DNA from 2 places in the Photobacterium sp. 1_MG-2023 genome. Region 2 is predicted to be linked to the other one. Evidence: predicted binding sites of a transcription regulator. Region 2 holds the regulator's gene; the other holds the start of a gene.
The links. Region 2 encodes CRP, which controls carbon source genes, mostly activating them, when cyclic AMP is high. Its sites were predicted from a motif close to TGTGANNNNNNTCACA; they were not measured.

Region 1: the regulator CRP is predicted to act here: its motif matches at 3,010-3,025, upstream of dinG (ATP-dependent DNA helicase DinG).

What each region holds. Positions count from the first base shown of each region.
Region 1 covers NZ_JAUORR010000002.1:134,096-149,251, reverse strand. The annotation lists gene Q4579_RS02460 (primosomal replication protein) at 1-30, opposite strand, end outside; gene Q4579_RS02455 (TSUP family transporter) at 45-818, opposite strand; gene dinG (ATP-dependent DNA helicase DinG) at 825-2,915, opposite strand; gene Q4579_RS02445 (porin) at 3,469-4,404, shown strand; gene Q4579_RS02440 (DUF2057 domain-containing protein) at 4,563-5,198, shown strand; gene Q4579_RS02435 (conjugal transfer protein TraR) at 5,237-5,599, opposite strand; gene Q4579_RS02430 (YbaN family protein) at 5,970-6,353, shown strand; gene apt (adenine phosphoribosyltransferase) at 6,517-7,077, shown strand; gene dnaX (DNA polymerase III subunit gamma/tau) at 7,267-9,360, shown strand; gene Q4579_RS02415 (YbaB/EbfC family nucleoid-associated protein) at 9,389-9,718, shown strand; gene recR (recombination mediator RecR) at 9,722-10,324, shown strand; gene Q4579_RS02405 (regulatory protein ToxS) at 10,426-10,977, opposite strand; gene Q4579_RS02400 (winged helix-turn-helix domain-containing protein) at 10,962-11,825, opposite strand; gene htpG (molecular chaperone HtpG) at 12,089-13,984, shown strand; gene adk (adenylate kinase) at 14,161-14,808, shown strand; gene hemH (ferrochelatase) at 15,015-15,156, shown strand, end outside.
Region 2 covers NZ_JAUORR010000007.1:13,153-28,308, forward strand. The annotation lists gene Q4579_RS08250 (ABC transporter ATP-binding protein) at 1-364, shown strand, start outside; gene Q4579_RS08255 (TIGR02444 family protein) at 351-836, shown strand; gene Q4579_RS08260 (hydrolase) at 1,046-2,023, shown strand; gene Q4579_RS08265 (phosphoribulokinase) at 2,083-2,952, opposite strand; gene Q4579_RS08270 (YheU family protein) at 3,078-3,299, opposite strand; gene Q4579_RS08275 (OsmC family protein) at 3,332-3,736, opposite strand; gene crp (cAMP-activated global transcriptional regulator CRP) at 4,011-4,643, shown strand; gene Q4579_RS08285 (hypothetical protein) at 4,851-5,060, shown strand; gene Q4579_RS08290 (DUF1338 domain-containing protein) at 5,140-5,934, opposite strand; gene astD (succinylglutamate-semialdehyde dehydrogenase) at 5,968-7,425, opposite strand; gene astA (arginine N-succinyltransferase) at 7,443-8,459, opposite strand; gene Q4579_RS08305 (aspartate aminotransferase family protein) at 8,599-9,816, opposite strand; gene Q4579_RS08310 (aminodeoxychorismate/anthranilate synthase component II) at 10,195-10,785, opposite strand; gene Q4579_RS08315 (ExeM/NucH family extracellular endonuclease) at 10,894-13,242, opposite strand; gene trpS (tryptophan--tRNA ligase) at 13,479-14,483, opposite strand; gene Q4579_RS08325 (phosphoglycolate phosphatase) at 14,573-15,156, opposite strand, start outside.

The sequences.
Region 1 (15,156 bases), on a different contig from region 2:
ATCAGACAGACGGCTGAGATCTTTGGTCACTTGAGACTCCTTACTTACACCCAGGCTTGCCAGGCCAGCCGGACAGCCAGCGCAACGACAACAGTGACGAATACCGGCCGGATGAAGCGGCTGCCAAATCGAATCGCAGAATGCGCGCCGATAAAAGCCCCCAGCATCAGGCAGACTCCCATGGTTAAACCCAGTGCGATATTGATATGACCGAGTATGGCAAAGGTAATCAGCGAGGTCAGGTTACTGGTAAAGTTCATGGCTTTAGCCAGACCGGATGCGAGCAAAATGTTCAGGCGGTACAAAGCCATATTGGAAACCGTCCAGAAAGCACCGGTCCCCGGTCCGGCAAGGCCGTCATAAAAACCCAGACTGGCACCCTGAATCCATTGCTTCTTTTTGAAACGGGGACAAGGCGTCGGCAGCTGATGACTGTCTGCTTTCGGATGTGGATGCCAGATTGTATACACGGCTGCTGCCAGAATGATCAATGGCAGGACTTTTTCCAGCCATTCAGTGCTGATGATGTCGACCACTAAAGTGCCGACAATGGCACCAATCAGCGTCGCAATGAAAGAGGTTTTCCAGAATGCCGGAGAAAACAGTTGTTTCCGGTAATAGGTCAGGGCTGCAGTTGACGATGCAAAGGTGGCCGCCAGTTTATTGGTTCCCAGTGCAATGTGCGGGGGTAATCCCAGAGACAATAATGCCGGAACGGTCAGCATCCCGCCGCCACCGGCAACGGCATCAATAAATCCTGCGGCCAGAGCGACCAGACCGAGGATGAGCATCATGCCCGGATCTAACATTTCAATCATGAATTATCATTTTCGTTCGATGGCGTGTTCTATTACGCGTTTAAATGGGGGCAATGAATCAAGCAGTGCTTTGCCGTAACGCTTTGAAATGATCCGACGGTCAAGCAGCACAACTCTACCAAAGTCCTGCTCTTTTCGCAGCAATCTCCCGACAGACTGAATCAGCTTTTTACTGGCTTCCGGGACGGCGATCTGTAAAAACGGGTTGCCGCCCCGGCTTTCAATGTATTCTGCATGCGCTTCTTCGACTGGGGAGGTCGGTACGGCAAAGGGAATTTTGGTGATAATTAAATTTCTGAGTAAATGGCCCGGCAAATCAAGCCCTTCAGAAAAACTGCCTGTGCCGAACAGAATACTGGCTTTGCCCTGATCACAGTTCTGCTTGTGTTTGTCCAGAAGAATACTGCGTGATTCTTCCCCCTGCACCAGCAGATCCCAGCCATTTTTCTGGCATAGGGGCCGAATGGATTCTGCGACTTTGTTCATTTGCCAGTAGGAAGCAAACAGTACCAGGCTGGCCGTTTCCCCTTCCAGATATTCCGGCAGGGTGTCGATCAGCAAATCGGTAAATTGTTCAGCTTGGGGTTCATAGCGCATGTGCGGGATCACCAGACGGCCGTTGTTCTGGTAGTCAAACGGTGAGGCCAGCGCCAGAAATTTTGTGCCTTCGTTTTCCTGAATGCCAGCCTGCCGGCAGAAATAGCTGAATTGGTTGAGGGCCCGTAATGTGGCTGACACTAAAATGGCACCCGCCGCGCGGCTCCACAACAGCTGATCCAGTCGGTAGCCAATCTCAAGCGGTGAAACCTGAACGATATAGTCGCCTTCCTGTTCAGGGCTTTTTTCCAGCCAGCGTGCGAGCGGCGCGCCATAATCTTTGTCCGGCTGTGCCATCAGCGTCCAGACTTTTTCCAGATTCTCTAAGCGCTGCAGGTAAAACCCGGATTCTGATAACGCAGGCTCAGCGGCGCGTGCCGGAACTTCATCCTCTTTCAGGCGTTCAGTAATCATCTCGTGAATTTTGGCCAGAGATTGCCGGGCCTTTTTACTGGCATCCCGGCATGCTTGCGCTTCTTCCGCCAGCCAGGCAGGGAGCTCCCCATGGGGAAAACGGTAACTGCCGTCTTTACTGAACATGCCCGGGTCAATTTGCCCGGACAACTGCCTGAATGTGGGCACCAGATGCTGAATCGATTCCTGGAGCGCACTCTGGAAACGACCGGCTTTTTGCGGATCAGCCAGCTCAGCAAGTTTACTGACCGACTGATTCAGCTTTTCCAGCCAGTTTCCTGCCCCTTTCAGGCTGGCCGCCGCGGCAGAAAAGTCGCGGGCAACCTGTGGCAGATGATGGGCTTCGTCAATCGTGTAAATGGTCTGTTCCGGCTCCGGCAGAATGACACCCCCCCCCAGCTCCAGATCGGCCATCAGCAGTGCATGGTTGGCAATGATGATGTCTGCTTTATCTAAATGTTCTCTTGCTTTGGCAAAAGGACACTGGCGATGTTTGGCCATGCCGGAATTGCAACTGTGCTTGTCCGACACAATTTGTTGCCAGACCCGATCGGGAATGACTGTCGGCCAACTGTCCCGGTCGCCGTCCCACTTGTTTTGCTGCCATGCAGCCAGCAGACGTTTGAGTAGGCTGAGATCAGATTTTTTGGGTTTTTCCTGCCACAGCGCGAGCTGGTTGTCGTCTTGTCCCAGACAACTGGCTTCCAGTCGGTGTGCGCAGCAATAGCGTTGTCGGCCTTTTGCCAGAATAAAGCTGAATTCTTTCGGAAAAATCTGAGCAAAGAGCGGTAAATCTTTGTGGACCAACTGTTCTTGTAACGCAACCGTCGCTGTTGCAATCAGTACCTTTTTGTTATGGAACAGCGCATAGGGCACGCAGCCCAGCAAGTAAGAGAGTGATTTTCCGATTCCCGTGCCAGCTTCCGCAACCAGCATCCGATGCTTTGCGTGATATTCGCCTGCCAGCGTTTTTGCGATTTCAGCAACCAGATAGTTTTGCGCGCGACGCGGAATAAAGTGATCTAATTGTCCACTCAGGTTGGTATAGCACTGTTTTATGTCTGTTTTAATCTGGTTATGAAGCATGGGTTGAAACTTAATCTGGGCAGGGAAATGCATTATAACACGATGCTCGGTCAGGGTGTGGTTTGGCTGTGACTTCGGCAGTTTTGATTTGAAATGAGATTTTCCTCACGAAATAAGATTGAACCCGGATTTAATACAGTGTGCGTTTAGATTGGATTGGTGTTTTATATTGCATTTTTCTATTTTGGTGGCTTATCGTTTTTCTTTTTTGTGGGATAATTACTTTTTTGTGGTGATTTGTTTTGTATTTTGGTGCGATTAAGTAACCATTAAATTCCATGTGATATGTATGGTTATGTAAATTTTTTGTTGTGGTTTTTGTTTAAGCGATTGAATTTAAAGGTTGTAATAAAAATATGTTGTTACAATGCGAGAATTTGACATCACGATAAAATCTCTGTCAGGATGAGTCTCGCAAGTTACGCCATTCCGGCATGGCGTGCTTTTCACTAAAAATCAGGTGTGAAGCCAAGTGTGCCGGGAAGGGATATAAAAAAAGCAAAAGGGATTCTGGAAATAGGAATTCCATCCATAAGAAAAGGCAGTGGATATCATGAAAAAAACGCTAATTGCACTATCTGTACTAGCTGCAGGCTCTGCAAACGCTTCTGTCAACCTGCTGGACCAGAACGGTGTTCTGGTTGACCTGTCAGGTTCTGCTGAAGTTCAGTTCGCCAAAAAGATTACTGAAAAAAGCCGAGATACTGATCCTTCAATCCGTCTGGATGATGGTGACATCACGCTGAATACCACGATCCCAGTCAACAACAACCTGAACGTCGTTGCTGGTCTGAGCTTTGACCTGTCAAACACTGATGCTAACGGTAGTGCTACAGATTTCTTCAACGATGAGCTGTACGCGGGCTTCCAGGGCACTGACTTTGGTACTGTGACTTTCGGTCGTCAGTTCCTGATCACTGATGACGCAGGTATCGGTAAAGACTACGAACTGGGTCTGGAGCAACTGAATCTGGGTAAAACTCAGGGCAGCGAAGTTGTTAAATACGTTTATGACAACGGTCAGTTCTACTTTGGTGCTTCTCACGACATCAATGCGAACGACAATGGTGGCATCACTGATGCACGTCTGGGTGCACGTTTCGGTGGTCTGGACGTCCGTGGTTACTACTATGCGTCTGAAGACGTTGCTACTGACATGAACAAAATTGGTGCTGATGTAAATGCCTATAATATCGAAGCAGAGTATGTGTTTGGTGCTGTAGCACTGGCCGCTTCTTTCGGTAATGTAGATATTGATAACGCTGGTGATTCTGATGTAATCGAAGCAGCAGGCTCTTACACCATGGGCAAAAACACCTTTGCTCTGGGCTATGTCTATGCTGACGCTGACGAAACAAACAACGTTTACGCTAACGTCACTCACCAACTGCACAGCAACGTGAAGCTATATGCTGAACTGGGCTGGGCTGACGCTGATGTTAAAGAGTATGACCTGGGCTACGTGGCTGGTATGGAAGTTCTGTTCTAAGAACGGTTCTTTCCAGAATACAGAGATTGCAAAAGCCGCCTTTTTTGGGCGGCTTTTTTGTATCTCGTCTTTTTGTCGGCGAGCGGACTATTGCAGACCGCTTGATTATGGCAGCATAGACAGCCTCAGTTGAAGTGATAACAAATAGAAGATTGGCGATGAAAAAAATCATAATTCTGGCCAGCCTGTTTGCGGCGCAAGCGCAGGCGGCCACGCTGTCGGTTACCGACGGCATTGAATTTCTGGTGGTGGATGGAAAGCAGGTGCAGGGCTCGTTCTGGTCTCAGACAGCAGAGCTTGAACTGACACCGGGAAAACATCAGATTGTTGTTCGTTACGATAAAGAACTCAAAAACGGCAGCCGGAATACCATGTATACCACCCGTCCGTACCTGTTTGAGCTGGAGATGCCGTCACAGGACGCTGAGATCAGCTTGCCGGCGCTGGTTGTCTACAGCCAGGCGCAGGCTTATTTTCAGCGCGATCCTGAATGGACTCTTCTGATGGAAGACGGCAGTCAGCGTACACTTGCCTTTACCGAGCTGAAAGGAGATGGCTTTGCCGCGTTCAGCGATATGGAGGCATTGGTTGCTGAATATAACCGCCAGAACGGGATCACCTTCGAGCAAGGCTACGCGGTCGATTTACAGCAAGCCGTCGTCAAAGTTGATGCAGGCGGTAAAGTAGAAGTGACCGGTGATGCATTGGCACAGCTGAAACTCTGGTACAGCAAAGCAAAACCGGAAGAAAAAGCGGCTTTCCAGACCTGGATGAAATCGCAGGCGCAGCCTTAAGTGAAACAGGGGCGGCAGCTCATCACCAGCGCTGAGCTTTAGCGCTGATGATGATATTTACTGTGCGACTGGCATTGGCGGCAACGCGGCTGTGCCGGATCGGCTGCCAGAATTTCGGATTCGATGGGCTCTTCGCAGTCGGTACAGATCCCGTAGAGATCCAGCCGGATGGCACATAAAGCGGCATCGATGGCTTCAAGCCGGTGGGCATGCTGGCGGAGCTGAGGATCGGCGCTCAGGGTTGTGAACTGCAGCAGTTCGTTGATCGTACAGTCAGCGGTTGTGGCTTCGGGCTGCGTTTGCCGGCGGTGTTTTTCCAACGCGGCATAGAGCGAGGCCGACAGCGACTGATACTCTTGCTCCAGCCGGAGACATTGCTGTTTCAGGTACTCACTATTCATCGAGATGCTCCATTGTAGACTGGATCACAGTCTATGCTGAATTTCTCTGCTGGTTATGACATAAGTCAAAGGACGCGCAGAATAACCCTTCTTTTTGTCGGTTTTTGTTATCTATCGAATGCTTTATAGTGCTTGGCAGTTTTTATGGGGCTGAATTGCCACTTTTAACGACTTTTCAGCACGTTAAGCCGACTAAAAGGAAGATAAAATGGAACATGATTTCAAAGAACCGTATAATTTGAAGTACTTTATTGGTTTCCTGATTGCAATGCTGCTGCCAACTTTACCTGCGAGCCTGACCTGGCTGGGGATCCTCAGCAGCTAACGGCATAAGTTGCCTGCATCAGGCTGAATGTAAAAGAGAGGGAATGTGAAACAACTGATCTGGCGAACCTTATTGCTGGTTTCCGGCTGGTGTTTCGTTATCTTAGGTATTTTGGGTATTTTCCTTCCTCTTTTACCCACCACCGTCTTTCTTCTGCTGGCCAGTGCGTGTTTTATGCGCGGCTCCCCCAGACTTCATCACTGGCTCAATACACATCCTCATTTTGGTCCGGTTTTACAGAACTGGCATCAGCATCGTGCCGTCAGCCGTACCGTCAAACGACGGGCGAATGTGACGATTGTGCTCAGTTTTGCGTTGTCGATTTATTTTGTGCCACTGGCCTGGGTCAAAGGATTACTGCTCGGGATTGCAGTCATACTCTTGATCTGGTTTAACCGTTTACCCGTCAGAGAAACCAACAGCCTCTGAGAAGCAGATCTGTCGCTCACTGTCTTGGTTTACAGGCCGAAAGTTGCCCCTCTCGTCAAAAATCACTACTATTTGCGCCTAAACTGCTTCTGTGACCCATGCTAAATGGTCCGGAACTCTTGTTAATAACCTGCAGCCTGTGAAGCCGCAGACGGAAGAGACTATGAGCCAAGTAAAAACTGTTCAAGACGACTTCAGCCTGATTAAAAACAGCATCAAAACGATTCCGGATTATCCCAAACCCGGCATTCTGTTTCGTGATGTCACCAGCCTGATGGAAATTCCTGAAGCGTACCGTGCGACGATGCAGATTCTCCATCAGCAGTTCAATGACAAAGGCATCACCAAAGTCGTGGGCACCGAGGCGCGTGGTTTCCTGTTTGGCGCCCCACTGGCGCTGGCGCTGGGCGTCGGCTTCGTGCCTGTGCGTAAGCCGGGCAAATTGCCGCGGGCGGTGATCAGCGAAAGTTATGATCTGGAATATGGTCAGGACACGCTGCAGATTCACACCGATGCAATTGTTGAAGGCGACAAAGTGCTGCTGGTCGATGACCTGCTCGCGACGGGTGGAACCATCGAGGCGACGACCAAGCTGGTGCGTCGTCTGGGCGGGATAGTTGAGGACGCTGCATTTGTGATTAATCTGCCGGATATTGGCGGTCAGCAGCGTTTGCGCGATTTGGGCCTGAATGTCTTCAGTATCTGCGATTTCGACGGCCACTAATCACACGTTTCCGCTCAGCCTTTTGGGAGGATGTCTTGATTGGTCAAAATGGTATCAATGACACGCCGATAAAGACAAACTCCCTTTGAGTTCTCTCGCGCCACTTTTCTCGCTGTGCTAGCATGGCCGACTGGATTCAGTCAGAATTTTGATAAGGCTGAATGATCGAATTCTGTAGGATTGAACACCATGAGTTATCAGGTTCTGGCACGAAAATGGCGGCCGCATCGATTCGAAGATGTGGTGGGCCAATCCCATGTCCTGACGGCGCTGGCAAATGCGCTGACACATAACCGACTTCATCATGCTTATCTGTTGAGTGGAACCCGTGGTGTCGGTAAAACCACGATTGCCCGTTTGTTTGCCAAAGGGCTGAACTGCGAGCAGGGCATTACGGCTACCCCGTGTGGTCAGTGTCACACCTGCCAGGAAATTGATCAGGGCCGGTTTGTTGATTTGTTAGAGATTGACGCCGCTTCCCGGACCAAAGTCGAAGATACCCGCGAACTGCTGGACAATGTTCAGTACAAACCGGCCCGCGGGCGCTTCAAAGTGTACCTGATTGATGAAGTCCACATGTTGTCCCGTCACAGCTTTAATGCGTTGCTCAAAACGCTGGAAGAGCCGCCGGAACATGTGAAGTTTATTCTCGCCACAACAGACCCGCAGAAACTGCCGGTCACCATTTTATCGCGCTGCCTGCAATTTCATTTAAAGCACCTGGATCAAACGCAAATTCAGCAACAGCTGGCACATGTGCTGCAAGAAGAAGACGTATCCTTTGAAGCGAAAGCACTGAGCCAGATCGCCCGGGCTGCGGAAGGCAGTATGCGGGATGCGCTCAGTCTGACGGATCAAGCGATTGCGCTGGGCAATGGTCAGGTCATGCAGGAAACCGTGTCCGGTATGCTGGGCACCCTGAATACAGAACAGGCGCTGTATTTGCTCGAAGCCATGGCGGAAGGGCAGGCAGCGCCTGCGATGGCCTGTCTGGCAGAACTGGCCTCGGTTGGCGTTGCCTGGGACAGTCTGCTCTCGGAAATGGCGTCGCAATTACACCGCGTGGCAATGTATCAGGTCTTGCCTGCATCGCTGGACAGCACGTTGCCGGACGCTGAGCGCATTGTTCAGCTCAGTCAGGTGATGCCGCCGCAGGATGTTCAGTTGCATTATCAGATGGCACTTCAGGGCCGGAAGGACTTGCCACTGGCACCCGATGGCAGAACAGGCTTGGAAATGGTGATGCTGCGTATGCTGGCATTTCGTCCGTTGGCTGCCGGGCACCTGACGCCACAGGCTGTCGCGGTTCCTTCCGCTGCACCTGCGCCTCGGGCCGTTCAGCCGCAAACCGGCCCATCGACAGCCGGTCAAGCGCCGGTAAAGGCGCCAGCAGAGATGTCACAGCCGAGTGAAGTGGCTCCGGCGCGGGAAACGATCGAGCAAGCAGCAGTGAGTCCTGTCCCGCAGGATCAGGCGCCTCACGTGCAACCTGTGGAATCGCATCCGTCTGCTCCGGTGCAGGAAACTGCGCCAGCGCCGCAGGCACCATCGGCATCTCCTGCATCCGGGCTGCTTGCAGTTCGCAACCGCCTTCGCAGTCAGGCGAAACGCGGGCAGGAAACACCGCCAAAAAAGATTGAACCGGCGTCGGTCAAAAAACCGGCATCCAATGTGCTTGAACGCATCAGTAGTCAGCATGCGGGCCGACGTGTGCCAGCTGCAGGCCAAGCGACGGCGCCGGAGCAACACAATGCAGAACCGGAAAAGCCTGAAGCGTATCAATGGCAGCCGATGTTCCAGCCGGACGAAAGCGTTCAGGAAACAGCGTCGATTGCACCCACTGAAATGAAGCAGGCTCTGGCGCATGAAAAGACGCCGGAGATGGTCAAACAACTTGTCACCGAGGCTGCAAAGCAGGATAGTTGGTCGGATATGGCGGACCGGTTGAATGTGGATCGACTGGTTCAGCAGCTCGCACTGAATTCTGCACTGGAGCAGGATGGTCCGCGCCTGACTTTACACTTGCGCGCCTCCCAGCAGCATCTGGATACACAAAAAGCACGCACGCAGCTGACCTCAGCACTGGCTGAGATGATGGGACAAGAGATAGAATTACAGATAGAGCCAAGTGAGCATGGACGAACGCCGCTGGAATGGCGTGAGTTTATTTATCAGCAAAAACTGGATCAGGCTAAAGCCAGTCTGCAGCAGGATCCGAACGTGACCTTCATTTGCCAGCGATTTAGTGCTGTGCTGGATGAAGAGAGCGTAAGACCCGTTTAAATGAACCAGACCCATAGAGAGAGAAGATATGTTTGGTAAAGGTGGTATGGCGAACATGATGAAGCAGGCGCAGCAAATGCAAGAGCGCATGCAGCAGATGCAAGAAGAAATCGCGAACATGGAAGTCACCGGTGAATCTGGTGCTGGCATGGTGAAGGTCACGCTGACCGGCAGCCACAGCGTGCGTCGTGTTGAGCTGGATGACAGCCTGATGGAAGACGACAAAGAGATGCTGGAAGATCTGATTGCAGCAGCATTCAATGATGCTGCCCGTCGCATCGAAGAAGCGCAGAAAGAAAAAATGGCCAGCGTGACCGGCGGGATGAACCTGCCTGCTGGCTTTAAGATGCCTTTCTAATCAATGCGTACCAGTCCGTTACTTGAGCAGTTGATGGACGCGCTGCGCTGTTTGCCCGGCGTCGGGCCAAAATCAGCGCAGCGTATGGCATTCAGCCTGTTGCAGCGTAACCGTCAGGGTGGTTTGCAGCTGGCTGATGTGCTGGGTAAAGCCATGACGGAAATCGGACATTGCCGGGATTGCCGCACGTTTACGGAAGAAGACGTGTGTGCCATCTGTGACAATCCGAGGCGGCAGGAAAGTGGCCAGATCTGTGTGGTCGAGAGCCCGGCAGATATCATGGCCGTCGAGGCCACAGGGCAGTTTTCCGGCCGTTATTTTGTGCTGATGGGCCATTTATCTCCGCTGGACGGCATTGGTCCGAGCGATATTGGCCTGGATGTTCTGGAATATCGGTTGCAGAACGAGACGATTGCTGAGCTGATCCTTGCGACCAACCCAACGGTTGAAGGGGAGGCCACCGCGCATTTCATCGCAGAGTTGTGTCAGGCTTATCAGGTCCCGGCCAGCCGGATTGCTCATGGTGTCCCTGTGGGCGGGGAACTGGAATTGGTGGATGGGACAACCTTGTCTCATTCTCTGGCCGGACGGCAAAGGCTTTACTGATCCCCTGTATACCTGCCTTACATGATGAATGAAAAACCGACGTGACTGCGTCGGTTTTTTTATGGCCAGGTTTTAACTGAGCGGTGGCTGCCGTAACAGCATTACGGCAGTGCGTTTAACACCTGAGAACGGGTGTTCAGGCCTGTCAACAACACTGATTTTTGGTTCAGAATGTCAATCTGGTTGCTTTGTTCCGCATTGATTTGAAAGTAGGTACGGATGGTCGCAAGCTGCGCTGTATTAAAGGCGGTTTCATCGCCGGTTTTCATTTCATTAAAGTGGATGGGGCGGATCTGCAAATACCCGCCGCTGACCGCCCATTGCCCAAACTCGGTAATAGTCAGATGGACTCGCGCAGCATCACGATTGGTGATCGATACCCGGCTGACTCTTGAATAGGTGTGATTGGGCATAAAAATCAGATTATTCTTTTCAGTCATCTGTTTCAGGGTTGCCAGCCCGGGTGACTCATTGGAAGACACGTGTGTCACGGTAAATGACGTCCAGTCGTGAGCCATCAGAAAGCGTGCCAGTTTGTGGTCACTCAGAAAGGAATAATAGAGGCTGCCTAGTGTGACCAGCATCAGCACAGTGCCAATGACGAGCCAGTACCAGCTGAATCTTACTGGCTTTTTCGTTACCGGATGCGGCATGGTTGCTCCTTGTGTCGGTTCAGCGTCACGATGGTCAGGGTCATGTTGTTCTGATAAGCAGATGGACTGAAAATCAGATTGATCCAGAGCTGATTGTGCTCCCCGCCGGTTACCACAGCTTTGATCGGCAGTGGTTTGTCCGATGCCTGTTGTTCGTAAGGTGCAAGACATTGCCGGATCAGGGGATACCAGGACTCAGGTATCTGATCATGACTGGGAATGAGTACCGGTGTTTTACCAACAGTAAATGCGGGATAGAAGGCGCTGGATGTGGGCGGCGGCGTAAAATATGCCCACAGCGGAAGAAGAAGGCAGAGCAATAAAGCCGCCAGACCGCTGATCATATGCCGTCGATGCCACTGTAATGGGGAAATGGCCTGTGTCGGTGAGGTCTGTACCGCAGGATTGCTGGGCAAAGGCGGAGGAGCAGATTCTGATTGCCTTTCAATGACTTCGATCTGATCGGGCTCTGACGTCTTGACACTGTCTGACTCAGTGATGGCATCCAGCCGATCAATGTCTGCAATCATCTGGTAGCCATGCTTGGGCACGGTTTTGATGAACATCGGCGCACGGGTTGAATCCTGCAAATATTTTCTCAGGGTCGAAATGGCTTGGGTCAAACTGGAGTCATCCACTTCAAACCCTTGTTCCCGCCAGATAAAGTCATGCATCCGCTGGCGGGAAATGATGGTCCCTGGTTCCTGAACCAGCAGGCTCAGCGCTTTGCTTTCATTGATTCCCAGATGGATCGTTGTGTCTGACTGAGTCTTGTCCACCAGGCTGTTGTGGTGCGGGGTAAAAAGAAATCGATTCCCAATCAAAAATTTACACTGTGCTTGATCCATGCCCGGCCTATTTGTTCAGAGTGACTTGTTTATCATAGATGTCTGACCGGAAGAAGAGTATCCCTAAACAACGAAGCAGATGACTACAGCCTGACAAGGGATGGCTCAACTGGTCTCATTGAGTGATGGGGATCGCACCCAATGCAATCAAATGACGACCTTTCAGCCAGACAGCCAGAAATTTACCACCTCAGGCTTGAAAAACATTGAACGGACCTTATCTAGGAGTCAGTAAGGACGTAAATCTTGATTACGGAGTTCTAATGAGCGAGCAAACTTTAGAGAAAAATAAAGAAACACGTGGTTTTCAGTCAGAAGTGAAGCAGTTGCTTCATTTGATGATCCACTCATTGTACTCAAACAAAGAAATTTTCCTTCGGGAGCTGATCTCCAATGCTTCCGATGCCGCAGATAAACTGCGCTTCCGTGCGTTGTCTGCACCAGAGTTATATGAAAATGACGGTGAACTGGCTGTCCGTCTGTCGTTTGATGAAGAAGCCGGTACGGTCACCATCAGCGATAACGGCATTGGGATGACCCGGGACGAAGCCATTGAGCATCTGGGCACCATTGCGAAATCTGGCACGAAGGATTTCTTTACCAAACTGAGCGAAGAGCAGAGTAAAGACTCTCAACTGATTGGTCAGTTCGGTGTGGGTTTCTATTCGTCATTCATTGTTGCGGATGCGGTGACGGTCAATACCCGTGCTGCCGGTGCCGCTGCGGATGAAGCGGTACGCTGGCATTCAACCGGTGAAGGAGATTACACCGTTGAAACGATTGAAAAAGCCGGTCGTGGTACAGAAATTATTCTGCATTTGCGCGAGGATGAGAAAGAATTCCTGAGCGAATATCGCCTGCGAAATATCATCAGTAAATATTCGGATCACATTGGTATTCCGGTCCTGATGGAAACGGTTGAACGCGATGAAGAAGGCCAGGAAACGGGTAAACAGTGGGAGCAGGTCAATAAAGCTCAGGCACTGTGGACCCGCAGTAAATCCGACATCAGTGATGAAGAATATAAAGAATTCTATAAGCATGTTTCCCATGATTATGCTGAGCCACTGAGCTGGAGCCATAACCGTGTAGAAGGTCAGCAGGATTACACCAGCCTGTTGTATGTGCCGTCAAAAGCACCGTTTGATCTGTATAACCGCGACAGCAAGCACGGTCTGAAACTCTATGTTCAGCGTGTGTTTATCATGGATGACGCAGAGCAGTTCATGCCGATGTACCTGCGCTTTATGCGCGGTCTGATTGATTCGAATGATCTGCCGCTGAACGTCTCCCGTGAAATTCTGCAGGACAATAAAGTCACGCAGGCGTTGCGCAAGGCATGTACCAAGCGCGCGCTGTCGATGCTGGAAAAATTGTCGAAGAAAGAGGAGTATGCATCGTTCTGGCAAGAGTTCGGTCAGGTGCTGAAAGAAGGGGTTGCGGAAGATTTCGCGAACCGCGAAAAAATTGCCGGCCTGCTGCGTTTCAGCACCACGCATCACGATACAGCAGAGCAGTCGGTTTCACTGGCTGATTACGTCAGCCGGATGAAGGAAGGTCAGGACAAGATCTACTTCATTACTGCAGACAGCTTTAATGCGGCGAAGAACAGTCCGCACCTAGAGCAGTTCCGTGCAAAAGGGCTGGAAGTGGTGCTGATGCACGATCGCATTGACGAGTGGCTGATGGGCTATCTGCCTGAATTTGATGGCAAACAGTTCCAGTCGATCACCAAAGCGGGTCTGGATCTGTCCAAGTTTGAAAACGAGGAAGAGAAAGAAGCACAGAAGCAGACGGAAGAAGAATTTGCTTCCGTGGTTGAGCGCACCAAAACTTATCTGGGTGACCGGGTGAAAGACGTGCGGACGACCTTTAAGCTGAAGGATACACCGGCCGTTGTGGTGACGGATGAAAACGAAATGGGTACCCAAATGGCGAAACTGCTGGCAGCTGCCGGTCATGACGCGCCTGAAGTACAGTATATTTTCGAACTGAATCCACAACACCCGGTCGTTAACCGGATGGCGGACGAAGCGGATGAAGAAGCGTTTGGTCGCTGGGTAGAAATGCTGCTGGGGCAGGCGATGCTTGCTGAACGGGGCTCGATGGAAGACCCATCGCAGTTCCTGGCGGCAGTGAATCAACTGCTGGCCAAGTAAGTTCAATCATGCTGACGGGCGCAGAAAGGATCTGCGCCCGTTTTGTGTCAAAGAGTATGCTGATAAAGAATGTAATCGCGGCGCCGTTTCAGAACCAGACTTGCGACGATGGTCTAATCAGTGTATTTTTCTGACTTTCCAAAAACTCCGGCTAAATTCTAGAAAAGGGGATCAAGATGCGCATCATTCTTCTGGGCGCTCCAGGTGCAGGTAAAGGCACACAGGCACAATTCATCATGGAGAAATTTGGTATTCCTCAAATTTCAACGGGTGATATGCTGCGTGCGGCAATCAAAGCGGGTACAGAGCTGGGTAAGCAAGCGAAAGCCGTGATTGACGCAGGCCAGTTGGTGTCTGACGACATTATTCTGGGTCTGGTCAAAGAGCGTATTGCTGAAGACGACTGTGCAAAAGGCTTCCTGCTGGACGGTTTCCCTCGCACCATTCCTCAGGCAGATGGCCTGAAAGAGATCGGTGTTGCAGTAGACTACGTGGTTGAGTTCGATGTACCAGACAGCGTGATTGTTGAGCGCATGGCGGGTCGTCGTGTTCACCTGGCTTCAGGCCGTACTTATCACGCGGTTTACAATCCACCAAAAGTGGAAGGACAGGACGATGTGACCGGCGAACCTCTGGTCATTCGTGAAGACGACAAAGAAGAGACCGTTCGTGCTCGTCTGGGTGTTTACCATGAGCAAACGGCACCGCTGATCAGCTATTACAGCAAAGAAGCGGAAGCGGGTCACACCACTTATATTAAGATTGACGGCACTCAGCCAGTGGCTGACGTCAGTGCTGAACTGGGCAAATCTCTGGCTCAGTAATCAAGCGGTTTTGACTGAGTCGATTCGGGCTCAGCGTTCAGCCGGATCAAGAAGCGGGAGGCGAAAGTCTTCCGCTTTTTTTATGCCTGAGATTTACTGTGATGGCTGGCGGCGCGGGATCGGAAATGAGGGAAGGCAAATCAAAAGCTTAATGGTACACTGCGGTCAGCACTGACAATGATTAAGAAACTCGAATGTAGGTGATGATGGAGAATAAAGGTATTGGCGTACTTTTGGTGAACCTGGGTACACCTGATGAAGCGACTTCTGGCGCAGTAAAACGGTTTCTCGCTGAGTTTTTGAGTGATCAGCGTGTGGTTGATTTGAATCCATTGATCTGGCGTCCGG
Region 2 (15,156 bases):
ACAGCGCAATGAGCGCCGTGAACAGCAGGCAGCCAAACCGGAATCAGCCAGCAAAGACAACAGCGCCGCCTCCCGCAAGGAGCAAAAGCGCCTGGAAGCTGAATTCCGTAAACAAACGGCTCCTCTGCGCAAGCAAATCGACAAGCTTGATGCGCGGATGGAAGCACTCGGCAAAGCACTGGCTCAGGCCGAAGCGGCATTGTCAGACAGCTCGATTTACGAAGCCGACAACAAAGCCCGGCTGAATCAGGCACTGCAGGAACAAAGCCAGACAAAAAGTGAGCTGGAAGACGTAGAGATGACCTGGATGGAACTCCAGGAACAATTAGAAAGCATGGAGCAGGAATTCAATGCCAACGTCTGATCATCGAACAAAACAAAGTTTTCAGGCCGATCAGTTCTGGCGCTTCTGCCTGCAGCATTATAGTCAGGCTGGCGTGAGTGACGCCTGTCTTGCGCTGCAGGACCGTTTTACCGGAAACGTCAATCTGGCACTCTTGCTCCACTGGCTCGACACCCAGCAGTTTGCATTGTCGACCACGGAAATGCGTCAGCTGGAGCAGACCCTGTCAGCGACCGATACGCAGTTGTCTGCCTACCGCCGCCTGCGACGCGCGCTGAAACCTCAGTTGGATGCGGCCGGTTATCAGCAGATGCTGGATTTTGAACTCCTGCTGGAACAAAATCAGCAGGAGGATCTGATCCAATGTCTGAATCAGCAGACTCAGCAAGCACGGGCGGCCCTGCCCCCGCCTGCCGATAATCTGGGCCAGTACTGCGTTCGACTGGCTGCAGCCAGCCTGACTGAGGCAATTCGCGGCACTGACGCAGCCTGACCCGCAGTTCAAGGCTGACTTACCAGATCATCACCACACACCCGGCAGTCAGGGCGCCCATCGCCAGATTGAAGATTCGCCGGGCTTTTGCCTGATTCAGTCAGCGCCCCGCAAAGCCATGATACACTTGAACAGGGCCTGAGCTTGCTAGCTGAACTGCTGGCACAGGATCCGTTTCCGGACTTCCCGCTCTGATGTTGGAGAACCAGATGAATCTTTTTGAGCCTGCAGCCGGTCTGCGTAATGCCCACCTCCAGACAATTCTGCCCCGCATCATGCGACGGAAGATCCTGTTCCGCCCGGTCACAGAACGGCTGATGACGCCGGATGATGATTTTCTTGATCTGGCCTGGACTGCTGATCCGGCCCGTCACCCCAGCGGGCAACCCGTGTTGATTCTGTTCCATGGCCTGGAAGGCAGCTTACACAGCCCTTATGCCCACAGCTTGCTCTTTGCTGCAAAAGCACAGGGCTGGCTGGGCGTGATCATGCACTTCCGGGGGTGCAGCGGTGAAATCAACCGTCAGGCCCGCAGTTATCATTCGGGGGAAACCAGTGATGCGGCTTTCTTTATCCGCCATGTGCGTGAGCGATTTCCCGGCCATCCCTTGCTGGCCGTCGGTGTCTCTCTGGGCGGGAACATGCTGGTGAACTATCTGGCTGAAACCGGTGCACAATCCGAACTCACTGCCGCGCAGGTCATTTCGCCCCCGTTGGATCTCGCCGCCTGTTCAGCCCGGATCGAACAGGGTTTTTCACGGGTGTATCAGCGCTATCTGCTGGGTTCAATGAAAAGAAACATGCTGAAGAAAATCGCCGCACTGCCTGATACGCTGCCCTTTCAGCCCGCCCAAATCAGCGGGATTCGCTCTCTGAGGCAGTTTGATGATACCGTCACCGCCCCGCTTCACGGCTTTTCCAATGCAGCCGATTATTACCAGCGCTGCAGCGGACTGGGCAAACTGGCGTGGGTGGAAACGCCCCTGCGGATTATCCATGCAGCGGATGATCCCTTCATGACCAAGGCCGTGATCCCGACAGCGCCCTTACCAGCACATATCGACTATCATCTGACTCAATACGGCGGCCATGTCGGCTTTATCAGTGGCAGTTGGCGAGCCCCTGCGTTCTGGCTGGATCACACGGTCCCGGCCTGGTTTCAGACCCGGCTCAATCCCTGTGCATAAAAAAACGCCTGAGCACAGACTCAGGCGTTTTCAGAGCAGCGGGATCGAATCGCAATAATTTAACCAATTTTCCCGGTATCAATCAGTTGCTGGATCAGCGGCCGCATAATCAGCTCCATCGCGAAGCTCATCTTACCGCCCGGCACCACTAGCGTATTATGACGGGACATAAATGAGCCCTGAATCATCGCCAGCAGATAGGGGAAGTCCACATTCTTGATGCCGCGAAAGCGGATCACCACAAAGCTCTCATCCAGGCTGGGAATGGCTTTCGCACTGACCGGGTTCGAGGTATCCACCGTCGGTACACGCTGAAAGTTAATATGGGTACGGGAGAACTGCGGGGTAATGTAGTTCAGGTAATCGTCCATCGACCGGACAATTGATTCCATCACCGCTTCTCTGGAGTGGCCCCGATCGCGCGTATCCCGCACAATCTTCTGGATCCATTCCAGGTTAACAATGGGCACCATGCCAATCAGCAGATCCACATGCTGGGCGACATTCACATCCCCATCGACGACCCCACCGTGGAGTCCTTCGTAAAACAGCAGATCTGTGTTTTCCGGCAAATCCTGCCAGGGCGTGAATGTCCCCGGCATCTGATTGTAGGGAACGGCCTCATCAAAGGTGTGCAGATAGCGGCGGAATTTGCCGCTGCCATCTTCACCATACTGACGGAAAAAGTTTTCCAGTAACGCAAAATCATTCGCCTGACCGCCAAAGTAACTGATATGGCGACCCTGCTCTTTCGCTTTGCGGATTTCCACATCCATTTCCGGGCGGGTAAAACGATGGAAACTATCCCCTTCCAGCCAGGCCGCATGAATGTTCAGCATATTGAACATCTTGCGAAAGGCTTCAGAAGTGGTGGACGTCCCTGCACCGGAAGAACCTGTTACTGCAATAATCGGGTGTTTTGCAGACATGACATACCTTGTCGTTTATCCAAACGGAACAGTTATTAACAGGGCAATTGAAAGCCGTCAAGTTTCAAGGGCCTGTCTTCCGGCGTCAGCTTCCGTTTTCTGACGCCGGTTTCAGTTTCACACATTTATTCTGAATGCAGTGTCCGACGCAGCTTGATATCCACGGTTTCGTGTAATTCAGAGTACATAATGACTGCCTCGCCACACGCCAGTTGCTGCCGGACCCGGTTCACTTTCTGCTCAAGACTCAGCTCACGCACGCCGTAATCCGTCCCTTCCCGCAGCACAAAATGTTCAATCAGATTGGTCAGGGTGTCCGGGTCGATCTCTTGCCAGGGAATGATCATACAACTTACCTGATATTCACCGTTCGCGGCATTTAAGCCGCAACAATTTCATAAGAATGGGTCAATGCCACGCCTTTGCCCAGCATCAGGCAGACAGAGCAGTATTTTTCCAGCGACTCTCCCACAGCTTTCGCCACGGCCGCTTCGTCCAGATCATGACCCGTGACCACAAAGTGCAGGTTTGCAGATGTGAAATAACGCGGCGCCTGCTCGCGGCGAACTGAACTGATCTGCGCTTCACAGGCCGTAATCGCCTGTCCGGCAGTTTTCAGGCCGTCGACCACATCGACAGAGCTGCAGCCGCCTGCAGCCATCAGGACCAGTTCCATTGGACTGGGTGCGGTGCTGCCGCCGTTCCCGTCCATCACCACACTGTGACCTGAGTTTGACTGCCCAATGAAAGTCAAACCTTCTACCCATTTAACACGTGATTGCATGCAATACTCCTTACATCAAAAAACCGGATTTAATCACTAAGTCACAACGGTGTGATCATGTGCACAGTAAAGTGTCCAAAATGTTCATTTATCCCCGCGCAATATCAAGCAAAGCGTGACGAAAAAAGTTAAACTCATGGTCTGAATGTTCACATGCGCTTGCAGCCCAGCCGTTGACTGAATATGCTAGTTGGCAAACAATCGTATTGTTCTACCCAACCCCAATTCAAGGAATGACGCCGTTGGGCAACACACTGCAGAGGAAGTAAGTAATATGGTTCCAGGTAAACCGCAAACAGATCCAACTTTGGAGTGGTTCCTTTCTCACTGCCACATTCATAAGTACCCTTCAAAGAGTACACTGATCCATGCTGGCGAGAAAGCAGAGACCCTCTACTACATCGTAAAAGGCTCCGTGGCCGTTCTGATCAAGGATGAAGAAGGCAAGGAAATGATCCTGTCCTACCTGAATCAGGGCGACTTCATCGGTGAACTGGGCCTGTTTGAAGAAGGCCAGGAGCGTACTGCCTGGGTTCGTGCGAAAACCCCTTGTGAAGTAGCAGAAATTTCCTTCAAAAAATTCCGTCAGCTGATTCAGGTCAACCCGGATATCCTGATGCGTCTTTCTGCGCAGATGGCACGTCGTCTGCAAGTCACCAGCCAGAAAGTTGGCGACCTGGCTTTCCTGGACGTCACAGGCCGTATCGCTCAGACGCTGCTGAATCTGGCAAAACAGCCAGATGCGATGACTCACCCGGACGGTATGCAAATCAAAATCACCCGTCAGGAAATCGGTCAGATTGTTGGCTGTTCCCGCGAAACCGTTGGCCGCATCCTGAAGATGCTGGAAGAGCAGAACCTGATTTCTGCCCACGGTAAAACCATCGTTGTTTACGGGACTCGCTGAACCAATGGGGCTGCAGCCCCTGAAATGATGCAATCAGTGTGAGTACTCAAAAAGCCGCCATGGCGGCTTTTTTTGTTTCCGAAAGCTATACGCCAGAGGCTCTCTTCGCGTTGCATCCGGATTCTCTAGGCGTATCACATTATTCCGGTTGCCTTCCTCTCCTCCCTTGCTACATTTGGCATATCAGACCGATGTGGATGCGACGAGATGGATATCGAACGTTTTGCCCCGAATGCACAGCACAGCCAACTGCCTCCCCGCCCAGTGATCACCATGGGCCGCTTCCTTGCTTCTTCCGTAGAAATGACCGGCTTTCAATCGCCCCGCCAACTGCTAGAGCAAGAGGCAGATGTGTGCCCGACCGATCTTTCAGCACGAGAAGATGATTGGATGCTGCCTCTGGATCGCCAGCACTGAACATCCGTTTCTGTTCTGTCGCAGCTAAAAAAACAGCGGCCCTGGGGCCGCTGATTACGTTTTCTTTTTCAAGAGTCCGTTACATGTTCGTACTTTCGAAGATCTTGTCTGCCGAGGCTTCCACAAAGCCAGGGTAAAGTTCTCCGTCTGCCTGCGGATAACGCTTGGCAAACTCGTAGAAGCCACCCGGAATCGTGCGGACACCGTCCGTAAAGGCAACATCAACTCGATCAGCCATGGTCGAGGACTGCTCCAACATGACTTCCGGGTTTCCTTTCACTTCACCACCAGAGGTGTTGATGCTGAAGCCATTGTGGCGCAGCAGGCTGTTCACTGCAGAGACTTCGGTAAACTGCTCCAGCTGATTCACACTCACGGTGAAATGGTTGGCACCATAACCGTGTGCTGCAACCCAGCCAGCGTACTCGCTCTCTTCCGCCAGTTTCTCGTAGGTTGCAAAATCCAGCTCCCACAAGCGACCGCCGTAGAGAAAGCTGCCGTTATCCATCGCACCCTGAGGAATTTGCTTCACCAGACTGCGCACGGTATTTTGCAGATCCGCAGAGCACTGACCCACCAGCAGCTCACTGATAAACACTTTCGGTGCAGCCGGATTCGGATGCTCAAAATGTTCAGCGTACAGCTTTTTCTTTTCGAAATGGTAAGTCCCACACGGCTTGTAACCAATCGCAATGAAAGGTGCAGCCAGCACATCCAGACTCACACCCGGCAGATTAAACGTCCGCAGAGCGATATGATCGTTGAGCAGCGGATCATCCTCTGTCAACAGATCATGTACCTGTGCAGCCGACGGGCAAAGACGGTTTGTGAAGTCCTGCCACAGGGCATCAAACAATTTTTCCACTCTTTCCATGATGCGGTTCCTTCGAAAATACGGGTTTGCAAATTATAGCTGGATTCCCGGAGACAGCTGAGCAGGCAATTCGGTTGCCTCTCCTTCCATAGAAGCCATCGGATACGCGCAGTAGTCTGCCGCGTAGTAAGCACTTGGACGCAAGTTACCAGATGCCCCCGGGCCACCAAACGGTGCATCACCGCTGGCACCCGTCAGCTGACGGTTGCGGTTCACAACACCGGCGCGGATATGATCGATGAAATACTGCCACTCGCTGTCATCGTTCGAGACCAGACCGGCAGACAAGCCGTAGCGGGTGTTGTTTGCCATCTCAACCGCCTGAGTCAGATCCGTATAGCGCGCTACCTGCAACAGCGGACCGAAGTACTCTTCATCCGGCAGTTCTGCAATCTGGCTGACTTCGATGATACCCGGTGTCACGATCGCACCCTGACCCCGTTCCGCTTTCAGCAGTGACACACCGCCCATCTCCGTCAGACGCGTCTGCGCTGCGATGATGTTGTCTGCGGCCACCACAGAAATCTGCGGGCCCATAAATGGCTGTGGTTCTGCAAACGGGCCATCCACATGAATGGCTTTGGCAGCTTCAACCAGCGCGGCAATCAGCGCATCCCCTTCCGCGCCTTCAGGCACGTACAGACGACGGGCGCAGGTACAACGCTGACCGGCACTGATAAAGGCAGACTGAATGATGGTGTAAACTGTCGCTTTCAGATCGCCGTAATCTTTTGAGATCACCATCGGGTTGTTACCGCCCATCTCCAGCGCCAGCATCTTGCCCGGCTGACCGGCAAACTGACGGTGCAGGATGTGACCTGTATTGGCACTGCCGGTAAACAGCAGGCCATCAATGCCGTTCGACTGAGCCAGCGCTTCACCAGTCGCACGAGCGCCCTGAACCAGGTTAATCACGCCCGCAGGCAGACCAGCCTGCTCCCAGAGTTTGATGGTTTCTTCTGCCACTTTCGGCGTTAGATCCGAAGGCTTGAAGACCACGGTATTGCCCGCCAGCAAAGCCGGAACAATATGGCCATTGGGCAGGTGACCCGGGAAGTTGTAAGGGCCGAAAACCGCCATGACACCCAGTGGACGGTGACGCAGCACCGCTTTGGTGCCCGACACATCTTTTTCGCGCTCACCGGTACGCTCGTTGTAAGCACGCAGAGAAATCGCAATTTTACCAACCATGGCACCCGCTTCAGTCCGGGTTTCCCACAAAGGCTTCCCGGTTTCTTCTGCGATCGTGCGGGCAATATGTTCGCTGTTGTCTTTCACCAGGGCAGCAAAACGCTCCACAACTGCCTGACGCTCCGCCAGACTGGTTTTACGCCAGTTGATCAGTGCTTCCCGGGCGCTGGCAACGGCCTGCTCCACCTGCTCGGCGGTCGCGCTTTTGCCTTCCCAGATCACTTCACCACTGAATGGGTTGAGCGATTGCATCGCATCACCCTGACCAGCTTGCCAGTTACCTGCAATCCATTGTGTCATCTTGTATTCCACCCTAGTTATTGGGCAATCAGGCGAACCTGATCCCCGTTTTTCACTTCTAATACCTGAGCCATTTCCGGAGAAATGATGGCCAGATTTCGCTCACCATCCAACGCGGCTTTGCCAACCGTCGCACGGAAATCGGCAAAGCGGGTATTGCTGATGATGTAATCATGAGAGCTGTGATGCTCACCAATTTCAACCGTGCAGCGCTTCGACGCCCGCACAGATTCAATATGGCGAACATCACATTCAACCGTTGGGCCAGCGTCAAAGAGATCCACATAGCCACGATTGACAAAACCTTCCGCTTCCAGCAGCTTCAGCGCCGGGCGGGTGTTGTCGTGGACCTGACCGATCACCGCCTGCGCTTCTTTGCTCAGCAGGTTGACGTAGATCGGCAGCTTTGGCATCAGATCGGCAATAAATTCTTTGCGGCCAATCCCGGTCAGATAGTCGGCTTCTGTAAACTCAATCGAGAAGAAGTGCTCTTTGAGCCACTCCCAGAACGGTGAATTGCCGTTGTCGTCAGAGACACCCCGCATTTCAGCGATCACAGTGTCTGCGAAACGGTGGCGATGTTCTGCCAGCATGAGGAAACGGCACTTGGACAGTAAACGCCCATTGAGGCCCTGACGCCATTGCGGGCGCAGGAACAAGGTGCACAGCTCACTCACACCCGTGTAATCATTACCAAATGTCAGGACCTTCAGCACTTTATGCACATCCAGATGATGTGAATTATGGACCAGCGTGCTGAGGTGATACGTATAGAAAGGATTGTCCAGACCAACGGCCGCTTCCAGGGCTGTGGTTCCAGCAATTTCACCTGTCTCTGTGTCTTCCGCCACCATGAGGTAGCCTTCCGGGCCAGGTACAGTGACGTCTTTATGAAAGCTGTCAACGGAATGAGCGATCCGGTTACTCAGGATCTCTTCATTCACGGGCAGTGATGTAAAGCCGTGGCCTGATTCTTCGGCGCACGTCATCAGTGCAGGTAAATCAGCTTTTTGAATCGGACGTATAACCAGCATCGAACTCCCTCCTGATGCAGGTAGCAACACAGGTTGCTAACTCTGAATATCTAGTTTTCTTGCTCTTCTAACAACGACCCCGGGAACAGGCCCGGGGCAGTCAAGACGGGACCAGCATCCGACCGGCCCCTCATTGTTTTTATTGGTTGTACAGCTTGGCGATTGCACGCTCCAGACGCGCCATGCCTTCTTCGACATCCGATTTTTCAATCACCAGCGACGGTGTGAAACGAACGACGTTTGCGCCGGCAACCAGGACCATCAGACCTTCTTCGCCCGCAGCCAGCAGTACATCACGCGCACGGCCCTGCCAGGCTTCGTTCAGTGCCGCACCCAGCAGCAGGCCTTTACCGCGCACTTCTGCAAAAATCGGGTACTGTGCATTGATTTTCTCAATGCCTTCACGGAACCACTGCTCACGCTCTTTCACGCCAGCCAGCACTTCAGGTTTTGCCACTTCGTCGACCACGGCTTCTGCAACGGCACAGGCCAGCGGGTTACCACCGTAAGTTGAGCCATGCGTGCCGATCTTCAGGTGCTGTGCCAGCTCAGTCGTTGTCAGCATGGCACCAATCGGGAAACCACCCCCCAGAGATTTCGCGGTGCTCAGGATATCCGGCGTCACGCCCAGCCCCTGATATGCGTAGAACTCACCGGTACGACCGTTACCCGTTTGAACTTCATCGAAAACCAGCAGTGCATTGTGCTTGTCACACAGTTCACGTACGCCCTGGATGAATTCTTTTGTCGGAGAAACAATCCCGCCTTCACCCTGCAGAGGCTCCATCATGACCGCACAGGTGCGATCAGAGATGTGCGCTGCCAGCGCTTCCAGATCGTTGTACGGCAAATGGGTCACTGCCTGAGGCTTTGGACCGAAACCATCGGAATAAGCCGCCTGGCCACCCACGGTGACGGTAAAGAAAGTACGACCGTGGAAACCTTGTTTAAAGGCGATGATTTCATCTTTTTCCGGGCCAAATTTGTCAGCAGCATAACGACGGGCCAGTTTCAGTGCCGCTTCGTTGGCTTCTGCGCCAGAGTTTGCGAAGAATACTTTCTCAGCAAAACAGACTTCAGTGAGTTTCTTCGCCAGACGCAGTGCAGGCTCGTTGGTCATCACGTTACTCAGGTGCCAGATTTTGTCTGCCTGATCTTTCAGGGCGGACACCATAACCGGATGGCAATGACCCAAGCAGCTCACCGCGATACCACCGGCGAAATCGATGTACTCACGGTCATCCTGGTCCCACACACGGGCACCTTTTCCTTTCACCGGGATGATTTGCATTGGGGAGTAACAAGGCACCATGACCTCATCAAAGGTTTGACGTCCTACTTTTTGTTCCGTCGCCATCATACTTTCCTTCTGTGTATATCGCTTTGCGCATAGTATTTACATAATTTTAACCGATTCCAATAGCAGAAAATGTTTTTTACAGTCCTGTAACCTTCATGGTTTTCTACTCCGGTTACATATTTATGCGCGATGAAGGAAAAGTTATTAAGACTAATTTCAGGAAAGGTGTTTTTCCCTGTAGGAATGAATGCCCCTGTTCAGGATTTGGTCAACTGCATAAGCTTGCGGCGGGTAACGGATAAAAATAATTCAGTTAATGTTGAGAAAAGTGACGTTGATCGCGCTTGTGAGACAGTACAAAACCGCCAAAAACAGGCATTAGACAAACTAATCGGACATTAGCGAGGCCCCATCTGACAGGGCCTGCGCGTAAATTCAGATTGTCGATACAGCGCGTTTCAGGAAGTTGGCCAGCAACTGATGGCCCTGCTCAGTGAGAATACTTTCCGGGTGAAACTGGACCCCTTCCAGCGGCAGGGTTTTGTGGGCAATTCCCATAATTTCGTCGCGTTCACCGTCCCGTTCCGTCCAGGCGGTAATTTCGAAACAATCCGGCAAAGTATCCGGCTGGACCACCAGTGAATGATACCGTGTGACGGTAAGTGGATTGTTCAGTCCGGAGAAAACACTGCGGTTGGTGTGGATCACGGGAGACGTTTTACCATGCATGACCTGGCGGGCACGCACCACTTTGGCCCCGAAAACCTGCGCAATCGACTGATGGCCGAGGCAGACGCCCAGAATCGGCAACTGACCGGCAAAATGTTCGATGGCAGCCAGAGAGATCCCGGCATCATCCGGCGTACAGGGGCCAGGCGAAATCACCAGGTGGGTCGGCGACAAGGCTTCGATGCCGTCAATATCAATCTCATCATGACGCACGACTTTGACCTCTTCGCCCAGTTCACAGAAATACTGGTAAAGGTTGTAGGTAAAAGAGTCGTAGTTATCGATGATTAACAGCATAAAATGTCCCTGCCCTGCGTGAAACGGCGCCCTATTTTGCAACAGAGAGGGAGAAAGGCAAGCAGGATCGCGCCCGGCTTGCCTTTATCTCATCAGAAACGACTGATATTAGTGTTTCATCCGGCAGCTTACACCGTTATACACCGCCTTCAGGCGCCCGTTCAGTTTCAGTGGCGTGTAAGAACATGGGACTTCAAACACACCGTAGGCCAGCAAGCTCAGGCTCACCGAGTCGCCCGCATGAATACCCACATGATTCAGAAAACGATTGTCTTCACGGTAGTGGCGTTTCTGCCCCGGCATCAGCCAGAACTGCGTGCTGTCCCAGTACCAGCGATTGAATACCGGATACACCGGATGCAGACTTTTGTTTTTGAAGGTCAGGTGGAAACCCGCGTTCCCCGGCTGTGGGTATTTCAGGCTGACAATCACAGGATCATGGTCCGATGCGGAATAAGGCCCCTGTGACTTCGCCAGATCACCGCTGTAACGATCGGAATATTCAAACAGCGTACTTTCAACAGAGTTGATGTGCCACTCTTCAACCCCGGCCACTTTCCCGGCCAGCGATGCATTGGCAAGTGCATGGTCCAGACTGCCCAGCTCTCCGTCATAACTGTATGAGTACGCCAGTGTGTCATGACCCTCAGTCGCCAGATTCACCAGACCCAGGCCTGGTCCGGCCTCAATGCCGGTTTCATGCAGGACTTTCCCGGCCACGGAGGTTCCGGAAGCAGAGACAATTTTCCGCGAGGCTGTTGCTGGTGCGTAGTCTGTCAGCACTCGGATCGGATCTTCTTTGGCGTAAGCGTTCATATCGCCCAGCACCAGTAAGTCGCCATCCACATGTTTCAGCGCATCCGACAGCACCATAGCCGCCGAGACACGGAAAGCATTACAGTGGCCCTGCAAATCCGCCGGATCGGTATCATACTCACCGCTGATCCAATCTTCGTAGCAACCTGAGCCTTTTGATTTCAGATGGTTCACCACCACCGTCAGCGGTTTGGCATCGTCGATCCCTTTCACGGTAAAAGACTGCATCAGGCTGTCGCGCTGGAAGACTTCCAGCGCTTTTGACTCACCCTGCGGGTTAGTCCCGGTCAGTTGCTGCTTGGGCATTCGGATCACCTGAGCAGCCTGAGCTGGCTCTGCTTTCGCCGGGCGATAAATCAACGCCACGGTAATGGCGTCTGTGCCCAGGAATTTGCCCTGATACAGATCAGCCTGCTCAATGGTGATATAGCGGTAGTGGTCCGCCGGATCATTGAAGGCTTCATTGAGTGTGGACACCAGGTTTGCCAGCGCGCTGTCTTCGGCAAACCCATTGTTTTCCATTTCCATGATGCCCACGATATCTGCATCCATGGCCGCCAGCGCATTAACAATCTTCGTGCGCTGCAACTGAAAATCAGCCTCAGTTTTCGCCCCGCGGTTACAGCCTTTCGCCGCATCTGCATCGGCCTGATCTTTACATCTGGCATTCAGCGGACCGCCGATATCGCTGTCACTGGTGAAGAAGTTCAGGACATTAAAACTTGCGACTTTCAGTTGAGCATCCGGCACCACCTGAGGCGCGACCGTCCGGTCACTGGTGTGAATGAAGTCAGCCGCTGAAACCGTATTGGTCGGGATCAGGCGATATTCGCCATAACTGTAGCCAATCACCCCTTCGAGGTTCACGACTGTATCGCCAACGCGAATATAGCCCTGTTCAGCATCCAGCCCCGGGAAATACGGGATCACCCCATCCGGAGCTTTGGCATCGGTATCAATATAGAGCTGGTTTTTGTCGTTCGCCGCAGCCAGCACTTTGGCGGCTTCACTGCCGGCCACATGCAACTGTGTCGGTTTGACCAGCGGCGCTTCGTGCGACAGCACCATGTTGTTACGGTAAGAGTCGTAATCAAAGCCAAAGTTACGGGTCACTTTGAGATCACTGTCCTCGTTCAGACGCACACGCATGCCTTCATAGCGTTCCATCGCATCGGCCAACTGCTCTCCGTCTTCCAGCTCAATGGCAACCGGAGACGGCACCCCGCCTGAGGATTCAATTTGCACTTTGCCTTGTTCTGCCACCAGCTGAGTCAGATCGTAATGTTCTTTCACTTTGGCTTGCAGGCAAACGGTCATGCCCGGCTGGACATCTGCCGCGACTTTACCGCCGGTATAAACAAAAATACCGTCCGAGGTTGCAGGATTCTCATCCCCTTCCGCGTCCTGTAAGAAAAATCCTTGATACAGGCTCTGGGTGGATGCCGTCACGACACCACGAACGAAATACGCTTCATCGCTGGTGTACTTGCCTTCCGGGATCATCGGGCTTTTCAGTCCGTCGCCCTGAATGTCATAGATTGGGGTCAGCGTTTGCGCGTCACAGCTAAAGGTGTCCGCCAGCGCGTGCACAGGCAAAAAGCCCATGGCAGCGACGAATGGCAAAAGTTGGGTACGAAGCATTGTCTGCAATCCTTTACATTTATTGAGAGGTATATCTAAAAAGTCATGCATTATTTAGCAGAGATACATCTCATGAATGTGACAAAGGTTACAAATAAGTCGCTTACGCACTAAAACGCTTCGTTTTGGTGATCTTGCTCCAAAAAGAAACCTCATAAAATTGTGCACGACGGGCATAAAAAAAGCAGAAGGCAATGCCTTCTGCTTACAGTTGTTCGCTGAGTGTGAGCTGAGCGTTAAGGGCGGTTCACAAAACCAACGGCTTCGTACACTTTTTTCAGCACTTCTGCGGCGCGGGCAGATGCTTTTTCTGCACCTGTCTTCATGACCTGATCCAGCAGTGCGCGATCGTTGCGGTATTCATGGTAACGGGCCTGCAGCGGCTCCAGCATGGCAACCACAGCTTCTGCGGTATCTTTTTTCAGATGGCCATACATTTTGTCGCTGTATTCCGCTTCAATATCGGTCAGAGGCTTGCCCGTCACACCCGACAGAATGCCCATCAGGTTTGACACACCCGGCTTGTTTTCAATGTCGAAAACCACACGTGGTGGCTCTTCAGAGTCAGTCACCGCACGCTTGATCTTCTTGGTAATGACTTTCGGGTCTTCCAGCAGACCAATCACATTGTTACGGTTATCGTCCGACTTGGACATTTTCTTCAGTGGATCCTGCAGGCTCATGACGCGGGCACCCACCGGCGGGATATAAGGTTCCGGCACGATAAAGGTATCGCCATACAAGTTATTGAACCGGATTGCGATGTCACGCGCCAGCTCCAGATGCTGTTTCTGATCGTTCCCAACCGGCACCTGATGTGCGCCATACAGCAAAATGTCTGCCGCCATCAGTACCGGATACGAAAACAGACCCGCGTTGATGTTTTCTGAGTGACGCTGAGATTTGTCCTTGAACTGCGTCATCCGGTTCAGTTCACCCATCTGAGTGTAACAGTTCAGAACCCACGCCAGCTGCGCATGCTCCGGTGCATGAGATTGAACAAACAGCGTGCTCTTTTCCGGGCTGACACCCACGGCCAGACACAGAGCCAGCGCATCCAGCGTGGCTTCACGCAGAGCAGCCGGATCCTGACGCACGGTAATCGCATGCAGGTCAACCACACAGTAATGGCAGTTATAATCATCCTGCATTTGTTCCCACTGACGCAGCGCACCCATGTAGTTACCAATACTTAACTCACCGGAAGGCTGTACGCCACTAAATACAATGGGTTTACTCATGATGGGATATTCCTGTTTTTCCTAAACTTATCCGGTAACACCTGTCACCGGACAAACGATATGACAATAAATGATTGGACTCGACCGGCTCAGCTCAGAGTCACCACATCCAGCAGTTGGCTGAACTGAGTCAGCACCCGATCCGGGTTGCTGTCGCTGATTGGCTGGCCATAGTTATAGCCGTAAGTCAGGCCGACAACATAGCATGAGGCTGCCTGTGCTGCCAGAACATCATTCCGGGAGTCGCCAACCATCAACATCTCTTTGCAACTCACGCAATGTTTTTCCATCAGCCAGTGCAGTGCGTAGGGATCCGGTTTCTTTTTCGGGAAAGTATCGCCACCAATCACATCGGCAAAATAATGATCGATGCCGTACTCTGCCAGAATATGTGGCACGAACTGAAACGGCTTGTTCGTCACGATAGCCATCGGCATCCCCGCCTGATGCAGTGCTTCCAGCGTTTCTTTCACTCCCGGATACAAAATCGTTTTCTGATGCCCGCCTTCCTGGTAAAAGCGGTTGAACATCGCGAGCGCTCGCTGATGCAAAGCCGGGTCCAGTTCAGGGTCTAAATCAATACTCTGGCTCAGCGCACGGCCAATCAGAATTTCGGCACCGTTCCCGATCCAGGCTTGTACCTGAGCTTCTGTGACGCCCGGCAGGCCCAGTG